Regions from separate parts of the Lysinibacillus sp. FSL K6-3209 genome, predicted to be linked through region 1. Evidence: riboswitches for the same ligand, from Rfam matches in the RefSeq annotation. Region 1 holds a riboswitch; the other holds the start of a gene.
What was found. Region 1 has a riboswitch for cyclic di-GMP ahead of MHH88_RS15370 (hypothetical protein). Riboswitches for the same ligand answer to the same signal wherever they lie in the genome.
Positions count from the first base shown of each region.

Region 2: another riboswitch for cyclic di-GMP. It lies ahead of MHH88_RS19380 (HAMP domain-containing methyl-accepting chemotaxis protein); the one in region 1 lies ahead of MHH88_RS15370 (hypothetical protein).

Region 1 covers NZ_CP150264.1:3,145,803-3,150,692, reverse strand. The annotation lists gene MHH88_RS15375 (valine--tRNA ligase) at 1-1,479, shown strand, start outside; cyclic di-GMP riboswitch class I at 1,604-1,705, shown strand; gene MHH88_RS15370 (hypothetical protein) at 1,793-2,194, shown strand; gene MHH88_RS15365 (folylpolyglutamate synthase/dihydrofolate synthase family protein) at 2,336-3,628, shown strand; gene MHH88_RS15360 (folylpolyglutamate synthase/dihydrofolate synthase family protein) at 3,625-4,887, shown strand.
Region 2 covers NZ_CP150264.1:3,971,366-3,976,255, forward strand. The annotation lists gene MHH88_RS19370 (sodium:solute symporter family protein) at 1-950, opposite strand, end outside; gene MHH88_RS19375 (3-oxoacyl-ACP reductase family protein) at 975-1,727, opposite strand; gene MHH88_RS19380 (HAMP domain-containing methyl-accepting chemotaxis protein) at 1,717-3,465, opposite strand; cyclic di-GMP riboswitch class I at 3,572-3,657, opposite strand; gene MHH88_RS19385 (hypothetical protein) at 3,872-4,066, opposite strand; gene MHH88_RS19390 (DUF1456 family protein) at 4,305-4,802, opposite strand.

The sequences.
Region 1 (4,890 bases):
TCACGTTTTGAAAACACATATTCTCGTTGGATGGAAAATATCCGTGACTGGTGTATCTCTCGCCAATTATGGTGGGGACACCAAATTCCTGCATGGTATCACAATGAAACAGGTGAAATTTACGTAGGTAAAGAAGCGCCTGCAGACGCAGAAAATTGGACACAGGATGAAGATGTGTTAGATACATGGTTCTCATCAGCACTATGGCCATTTTCTACAATGGGTTGGCCTGACGAGGCAAATGAAGAATATCAACGTTACTATCCAACAAGTACGCTTGTAACAGGATACGATATTATTTTCTTCTGGGTATCTCGAATGATTTTCCAAGGTATTGAATTTACTGGACAACGCCCATTCAAAGATGTATTAATCCACGGATTGGTACGTGATGGCGAAGGACGTAAGATGAGTAAATCACTTGGTAATGGTGTGGACCCAATGGATGTTATTGAGAAATACGGAGCGGATTCACTACGTTATTTCTTAGCAACAGGTTCATCTCCAGGTCAAGATTTACGATATACAACGGAAAAAGTAGAATCTGTTTGGAACTTTGCTAATAAAATTTGGAATGCTTCCCGTTTCGCACTTATGAACATGGATGGAATGACATATGATGAAATCGACTTAACTGGTGAAAAATCAGTAGCCGATAAATGGATTTTAACGCGCTTGAATGAAACAATTGAACGTGTGACTTCATTAGCAGAACGTTATGAGTTTGGTGAAGTAGGTCGTGAACTATATAATTTCATTTGGGATGATTTCTGTTCTTGGTATATTGAAATGGCGAAACTACCGCTGAATGGTGAAGATGAGGCTGCTAAGAAAACAACTCGATCTATATTAGCTTACGTATTAGACCAAACAATGCGTCTATTACATCCGTTTATGCCATTCATCACAGAAGAAATTTGGCAACATTTACCTCATGAAGGTGAGTCAATTACAGTGGCAGCATGGCCTACTGTGCGTACGGATCTTCACTTTGCTGAAGAAGCAGACAATATGAAGCTCCTTATGGATATTATACGTTCGGTGCGTAATATTCGTGCGGAAGTTAACACACCTATGAGCAAAAAAGTACCATTGTTCATTTCTGCTAAAGATAGTGCAACAGTTGCTACTTTGGAAGCGAATAAAGCCTACTTAGAAAAATTCTGTAATCCTGAGACGTTAACAATTGGTGAAGGCTTAGAGGCTCCGAGTCAATCAATGACGGCAGTCGTAACAGGAGCAGAGCTATTCTTACCGCTTGTAGGTCTTATCAATCTAGAAGAAGAAATCGCTCGTCTAGAAAAAGAACTAGAAAAGTGGGCGAAAGAAGTGAAGCTTGTTACTGGTAAGCTGTCCAATGAAAAATTTGTTTCAAAGGCTCCAGAAGCATTAGTAAATGCAGAACGCGAAAAATTAGCGGATTATGAAGAGAAACATGCAGTGGTATTAAAACGTTTAGAAGAATTAAAAAACATGTAATAGCATAGTGATTTGAAGAAACAGCAGATGGCGAAATAGTCATTTGCTGTTTTTCTTTTTATGAATCAAAAGTTATGTATTGAGTTAGGAAAAAATATATAGTATTATCTATTTTAGTTAGTATAATAGATAAAGGCAAACTATCCGAAAGGGTAGGACGCAAAGCCTAGGGTCTAAGGTGAAGAGAAATGAGTATTTTTCAAACTATGATCGCCTGGTTACCATTAAATGAAATTTTTATTTAATTTTATGGCCATTCTATGTCGAGTAGAATGGTCTTTTACTTTGAATGCAAGAATAACGGGGGTTTATTATGTCAGGAAATATTGGAACAATTGTAGTGAAAGTAAACAAAGCTTGTGATGATTTAGATTTTGTGAGCGCTAGGGGCATTATAGAAGCAAATCTTTTAAAGTTATCTGAGGCAAAATATTATCGACTATTAAATGCAAGTGGACGTGTTCTTATTAAGCATATTCTAGCGGATAATAAGGGGCAAAAAGATACGAAGATTTCATTAACACGTACAGATTTACTAGTGATAAATAAGATTAATGAGTATTGTTCAAATTTTGATATTTCGATGCTGAAAAGAACATTAAAAAATTCGTTAGAACTAGTGCAAAGATCCGATGTTCTGCCACTTTTAAATAATGATGCAAAAATAATTTTAGATGATATGGGAGCGCTATTAGGCATCCATCAATTACAATAATTTGTTGTTTATTTGAAAAAAACTAGTTAAAAACACACAAATGATCACTCCTACAGTGGTTTTCTGTGTGTTTTTAAATTTGTATCAGAATTGTTTGTGTGCCAGTCACCCTTTATACTGGAGTGAAAGGGAGTGTTTCTTTTGTTTACTACGATAAAAGCATGTACAGATTTTATTTTTACATTAAAGGCGGTTGATCATAAACGTGAACCTTTAGTCATGATGCGTGAAGTATTGGCGCGTTTAGGAGACCCGCATAACAAGCTGCGCGCTATCCATTTAGCTGGTTCCAATGGCAAGGGATCCACCGTAAATGTACTGAGAGAAATGTTAGAGAATGCGGGATATCGGGTTGGTGCTTTTACTTCACCACATTTAACACGCGTCAATGAACGTATGACCATCAATGGAAAACAAATTCCGGACGAGCAATTTTTACAGTATATGAATAACGTAGCTTCAATTATTGAGGCAAATTATAATGGGGACTATCCAAGTTTTTTTGAGGTCGTCACACTTATTATGTTCCAATATTTCGCAGATGAAGAAGTGGATTTTGCGCTAATTGAAACGGGGCTTGGTGGACGACTAGATGCGACGAATGTCATAACACCACTTGTATCCATTATTACAACGATTTCTTTAGAGCATACGGCCTTTTTAGGCGATACATATGCGAAGATTGCTTTTGAGAAGGCAGGTATTATTAAAGAAGGTGTACCCGTAGTAGTTGGTGTGCAAAATAAAGAAGCACTTGCTACGATTCAAAAGGTTGCACAAGAACGTCAAGCTAGATGTCTGGTTCTAGGGGATGATTTTAACATTGTTGCACAGGAGCAGGAGATGGGCATGCAATCATTCCATTATCACAATGCATATCTTGATCTAACAAATATTCAATTAAAAATGGCAGGAGCGCATCAAATTGCTAATGCGAGTCTAGCTATTACAGCGATGGATATATTACGTGAACAAAGGCTCATTCATTTATCCGAAGAGTCGATGCGGCAAGCGCTACAACATGCACAGTGGGCAGGTCGCTTTGAACAATTCCCTAATAATATTGTATTAGATGGTGCTCATAACTCAGAAGGAACAGCCGCATTGATTCAAACATTACAGAAGGTCTATCCAAATCAACGCTATCGATTTATTTATGCAGCACTTTCTGATAAAGACCATGCCAATAGTATTGCGTTAATGGATGCAGTCGCAACTTCTATAGCTTTTACCCAAATCGGACTGCCCAATGCCATGCCAGCTGAACAGTTAGCGATGCTGTCAACGCATCAAGACAAACAATATAACGAAAATTGGCAAGTGATAGTGAGTGAAGTTATACAACATAAGGACCAACAAGATATTGTCGTGATTACAGGTTCACTGTATTTTATAGCTGAAGTTCGCCAATGGATACAGGAGGGAGCACAATGATTCCTCAGTTCGATGATTATAAGGAAAAATGGGCTTTAACGAGTGATGATGTAATTAAGCCAGGGCTTACAGCGATTGAAGAAGCATTGGCACTTGTAGGGAATCCAGAAAGAACATTGCAAATTGTGCACCTTGCAGGCACGAATGGCAAAGGCTCAACATTAACATTTTTAGAGTCAATTGCGCAGGAACATGGCTTAAAAGTAGGCAAGTTCATGTCTCCATGTATTTTGAATGTGCATGACCAAATTCAAGTAATGCAACAACCTATTTCAGCACTAGAGATGGATCGCGTTTTTCAACAAATGAAAAATGCGGGGCTTAGCGGTAAACTAACGGATTTCGAACTATTAACAGTCGCTGCATTTTTGCATTTTGTCCATTGTGATGTCGATATTGCATTAATCGAAGCGGGTATGGGGGGCTTACTAGATAGTACGAATGTAGTGCAACCTATTGTCTCGATTATTCCGAGTATAGCGCTAGAGCATACAAAATTTTTAGGTCCGACTATTGAAAGCATTGCACAGCATAAAGCAGGGATTATTAAACAGCATCGACCAGTTGTCATCGGGGATTTACCTTGGGAAGCAAAGAACATTATTGAGAGAGAAGCTAATGCAAAGCAAGCACCTGTTCTAGAGCTGAACAAGCAATTTCATATTGGGCGGATGCATGACTATGAGAACTATAAAAATGATACTATGGACTTACATATCACAAATCTTACACGTCATATGAAAGGACCTCATCAAGCGAATAATATGGCATTAGCCATTACTGCATTTTTGGAAGTCGCTGCTGCGCTAAATGTAGCAATCAACGTGGCAAGTATACGCCAAGGTATTAAAATGGCAAGCATTTTAGGACGATTTGAAGAGGTGTTGCCATATATTATTTTTGATGGTGCGCATAATCCAGCTAGTGCAGAAAAATTGGTAGAAACGGTTCGCCAAGCGTTTCCTAATGAGTCGATTACCTTTGTTGTCGGCATATTAGGTGATAAGGATGTAAAAGGCGTTTTGCAGTACTTAGAGCAAATTAGTGAGACATTTTATTTTGTTGATTTTGATAATCCGCGTGCGATGTCAGCAAAAGATATGTTGGCATTATGTCATGCCCCGCAAAAAGCAATTTTGCAAAATACAATTCCATTTTTACAACAACAATCAGAGAAGAAGTGTAGAACAATCGTAACCGGCTCTTTATATTTATTAACAGAAGTGCGCGGTAGCTTGCTTGGTGTAAACGAAAATTAGTGA
Region 2 (4,890 bases), 830 kb from region 1:
ATTCCCATCGCTGCCATTGCCGTTAAAAAGATTGCAGCTAAAAGAGGAGGAAAGTATCCTTGTGCAAATGCTAGCATTAACGTTTCTGGATTTGTGCTATTAGGATAAATTGTCTTAAATGCTTCACCTAACATACCTGGAATCCAACTAATCGCTATAATAACGAGACCAGCGATAATCATACTGCGTTGTGCTACTTTCGGGCTTTTTGCGGCCGCCACCCTTTGACCTAAGTCAACAGCAGGGATGTCACCAAGCGCTAATACAAGATATAACGTCCAAAATTCAGCTCCAGCCTTATTAAACAATTCACTTATATTCCACCACTCCGGATTAAACGTCACATCAGGATAATAAATGAACACAAAAATGGTAATTCCTAAAATACCAGCTACTGCTAGCGCACCTTGTACGATTTCTGTGTAGGCTACAGCCCATAAACCGCCAATTACTGAATACAGTGCTGTTAACGATACAAATAATAATGCTGCTGGAACAAAATCTATTTGCAGCAATTGCTGGATAATATACGTTCCGCCAACAGTTAAAGCTGCTGCATTAAAGATCCCAAAGGCGATAGCCATTACAATCCCTGTATAAGCCCCTAACTTTTTACTACCATATCTTAAGCCATAGTAGTCTGCTAATGTCCATCCTTTTAATCTTCTAAGCGGTTTTGTCCATATAAGCGCACCAAGAATCATACAGGTACCTAAACCACCCATAGTCGCTGATCCCTCAAAGCCACCACTCGTATAACCAGAGCCGACAGCGGCAAAAAAGAACGGAGCGGCTAATAAAGCCGCAATTAAACTTCCCGTAACTACTGAGAGAGGCATACTCCAACCGGCTACGATTAAATCTTCTGCCGTATTCACGCGCTTATACCCCTTATAACCAATATAATAAATAAAAATTAAGTACAAGCTAAAGATTAAAATATTCAACATTTTTATTGCTCCTTAGTTCTTACATTATCCATTCATTACTACTCCACCATTAGGCGTTAAAATTTGACCTGTATAGAAATCAGCATTGTCAGAGGCTAAAAAAAGTACACTTTTTGCGATTTCCTCAGGCTGTGCCAAGCGTTTTAATGGATACTTTGCGGATTCCTCTTCAATATAGTTCTCTCCAAATTCTTGTAGGATATCTGTGAGTGTCCCACTAGGAGCTACAGCGTTTACTAATATGTTGGGCGCTAATTCTCTTGCCAAAGCTTTTGTAAATGCATTAATGCCGCCTTTTGCAGCTGAGTAATGCGTAAACTCTTCACAACCTAAACTACCAATATCTGAAGAAATATTAATAATCTTGCCTTTGTTTCTTTCCTTCATTCGTTTCGCTGCTTCTCGGCAATTATAAAAACATCCATAAAGATGTACTTTAATCATTCTGTCCCATTGTTCGTCTGTTAAATCTAGCACGCTAGAAGCTTGGGCAAATCCTGCATTATTGACAAGAATATCAATCTGCCCTAGATGCTTGTCCATGTATCGGAACATGTCCTGTACTTGATGAGAGTCTGATACATCAGCACGGTATTTATAAGCACGCACACCTAGTTTTTCAGCCTGTGCTCGCACTTCTTCTGCTTCTTGATCGTCACCAATATAGTTAATGAATACATTGGCACCTTGTTTTGCGAATGCAAGTGCAATTGCTTTTCCGATGCCCTTACTAGAACCCGTAATCAGAACATTTTTTTCTGTTAAATTATTTTCCATTTTCATCATTCTCCAATTTGAATTTTGCTACAAGTGCTTGTAATTCTTGTGCTGTTATTCCTAAAGAAGAAGAAGCCTCTTTCACTTCTTGCATCGTCGTTAATTGTTCCTGTGTCGCTTTTGAGACATTAGATGAAAACTCTGATGAAAGCTCCGATGATTGTTTAATGTTATTTACAGACGCCGCAACTTCTTCCGATGAAGCAGAAATTTGCTGAGAAGCTGCTGAAATTTCACGAATTTGACTTGCGACTTCTTCCGATGATGTAAGAATTTCTTTAAAGATTTCCCCTACTTCATCTGTATATTCCATACCAGTTTTTACATCTGCTTTTCCTTTTTCCATCACGACAATGGAAGCATTTGAATCGGATTGAATCGTACTAATAAGATTATAAATTTCTGTTGCTGATTGGGATGATTGTTCTGCCAACCTTCTCACTTCATCTGCTACAACTGCAAACCCTTTACCATGTTCTCCTGCTCTTGCTGCTTCAATAGCCGCGTTTAGAGCAAGTAGGTTAGTTTGATCCGCAATTGCTGTAATAAGACTCACAATATCGCTAATTTTATTCGTATTAACATGTAAGCCATTAATCGTTTTGCCAATTTGTTCTACTGAACCATTAATTAGCTCCATTTGGGATATAACTTGTTGCACGACTTTATCTCCACGTTCAGATGCAAGAGACGCTGCTATAGATGATTCGGCAGCTGTATTTGCTGAATCGGCTATTTGTTGAATTCCTGTTGCTGTTTCCTCCATAGCTGCAGCAGTTTCTTCTGTCATCACCATAGCTGCTTCTGCATTCTCATTTATACGTCTCATATCCTTTGCAATATCGGTAGAACTGTTATACGACTCTCCTGCATTGACAGTTAACTGACTTGCAGCTGAAGAAACATGATTAGAAGTATTTCTAATATTTAAAATAATATGTTGTAAATTGGTAACCATCGTTTGAATTGATTGCGATAAATTCCCTATTTCATCTTTCGTAATTTCTAATTCAACATGATGCAATTCACCATTTGCCACTTGATTTGCAACATCGACTACTTTCTTAAGAGGCTTTAATAGTCGATCGATAATTATGTAAAGTAAAATTAGTAAAATAATTAAACCAACAACTGCGATTGCAATTTGTTTTGTCATGCTTGTTTTGATGATCGTATTTATGTAATCTGCGGAATAATCAATACCTAACAAAGCAATTATTTTGCCATTATCATCTTTAATAGGGGTAAATACTGTTCTCCAAGCACCATATTGATCTTCGAATACGTTCGTTACTTCAGACTGATTATTGTCAATTGCACGCTTAGCTGTTGCTACATGTTCATCTGCTAACTCTTCGAAAATCTCACCAGCTTCATATACCTCATTCAAGTTGGATGTATACCCTATCGGATTAACACCTTTATCTTTCATATCCCAAATATAACTCCAGCTCATTATCCCTTGCTCTTCTTGGATCATGTCTAGCTGTTTTTGGAGATTTTTAAAATCGGGATTACTTTCCCCTTTTTCAGTTAATAAATGTTTAATCTGATCACTATCGAGATTCATAGCTGTCAATATACCAACACTTTTTAACTCTTGTTCCAAATCTACATTCATTCTTTTATTTAGCTCACTAATACTTTGTGTTGTGATGATAGAAATCAACAGTAAAACAATAATAGAAACTGTAAGTAATAATTTGTTTTTCAATGAAACATTTTTTAAAAATTGCATTGATAGTTCCTCCTCTTTATATTTTATAGGTCAAAAAAAAATAACCTATTTCAAAAGAAATAGGTTATTAAAGATAAAAAACAATAAATCCCAATAACGACTAATCTTTTGCAACCCAGCCGTCATAGCGCCATCTGCCTTAGACCTGTAGCTTTGCGTCTCTACCTTTCAGTAGATTTGCCCTTATTTCTCCTCAAATTAACATAATAGTAAAAAATAATCAATATAGCTTACGAAAATACTATTTCGTCCATGCTCTTATTTTACTACTTCTGTACAAACAATGAAATAATTACTATGTAAAAATATTCTTTTTTATTGTAAAAAAAATAAGCAGCGACAACGTAAACATACGTTATTGCTGCTTAAATTTCTGATAAACACTTACCCCTAAATGTTTATTCAATTATGCAAGTTGTGTTACGAGTAAGACGGATGGAATAAAGGATAATGCAAAAACGCACATATACCATACAGAAGTACGGCGTAATGAAAAACGAACTTTTTTGCGTTCTGCGTAAAAAATGTCTAACATAACAGCAACTATTAATGGAATACTAATGCAAGAAATAGCAATTAAAATAAGATCAAAAAATATCATAAAAAGCACCCCTCTGTTCATGAACATTTCTTTTCCCTTTGTGACAACTTTGTGTCAATTTAATTGTACACAATTCCGTCACATTTATCAACAGTTAAAAGAAAATAATGGTGATTTTACAATTTATTTTTTATTGCTTTCATTTATATTATGTATTTCATCATCCAATACAAACAAAGGCGGGACGCTTACTGTAAGTAAGCATCCCACCACAATTCACTATAAAGAAAATTAATACTTAATCTCTATATTTATATGTTAACCCTTTTAAAAAGTTTCTCACAAAGCGATCGCCACATTCTTTATAATTGCGGTGACTAGGATTTCTTAAAATCGCACCTAGCTCACCTTTCGATACTGTTACGCCACCTTCATATAAGATATCAAGCATATCTTCCGTTGTTAAAGCCATTGCAATTTTTACTTTTTTCAAAAGCATATTATTCGGACTTTCTTTCCCTGTAACCGGTGGTGGTCCTTCTTGTTGACCTTGTTTTGATTGTTGAGGGCCACGTTTAAATGTAATTAAACCATTTAAAAATACCTCTACCATTTTATTATTACATTTAATGTAATTCTCTGGGATATCTTCTTCATCATCTTTAATTTTGATAAGCATGTTTAATACATCCTCTTTTGTGTATTTCATGCCGCCCAGCTTAAAAATTTCTACCATATCCGTATTTTTAATATCTAGTGCATATCGTAAACGAATCAAAATATCATTATTCGTCATCTCAAAACCTCCTTGATTTTCTTGCAAAACCTTAATTTAAAAGAGCCAGGCTTTATTATAACAGAGTAAAATGTATTTTTAGCTAGCT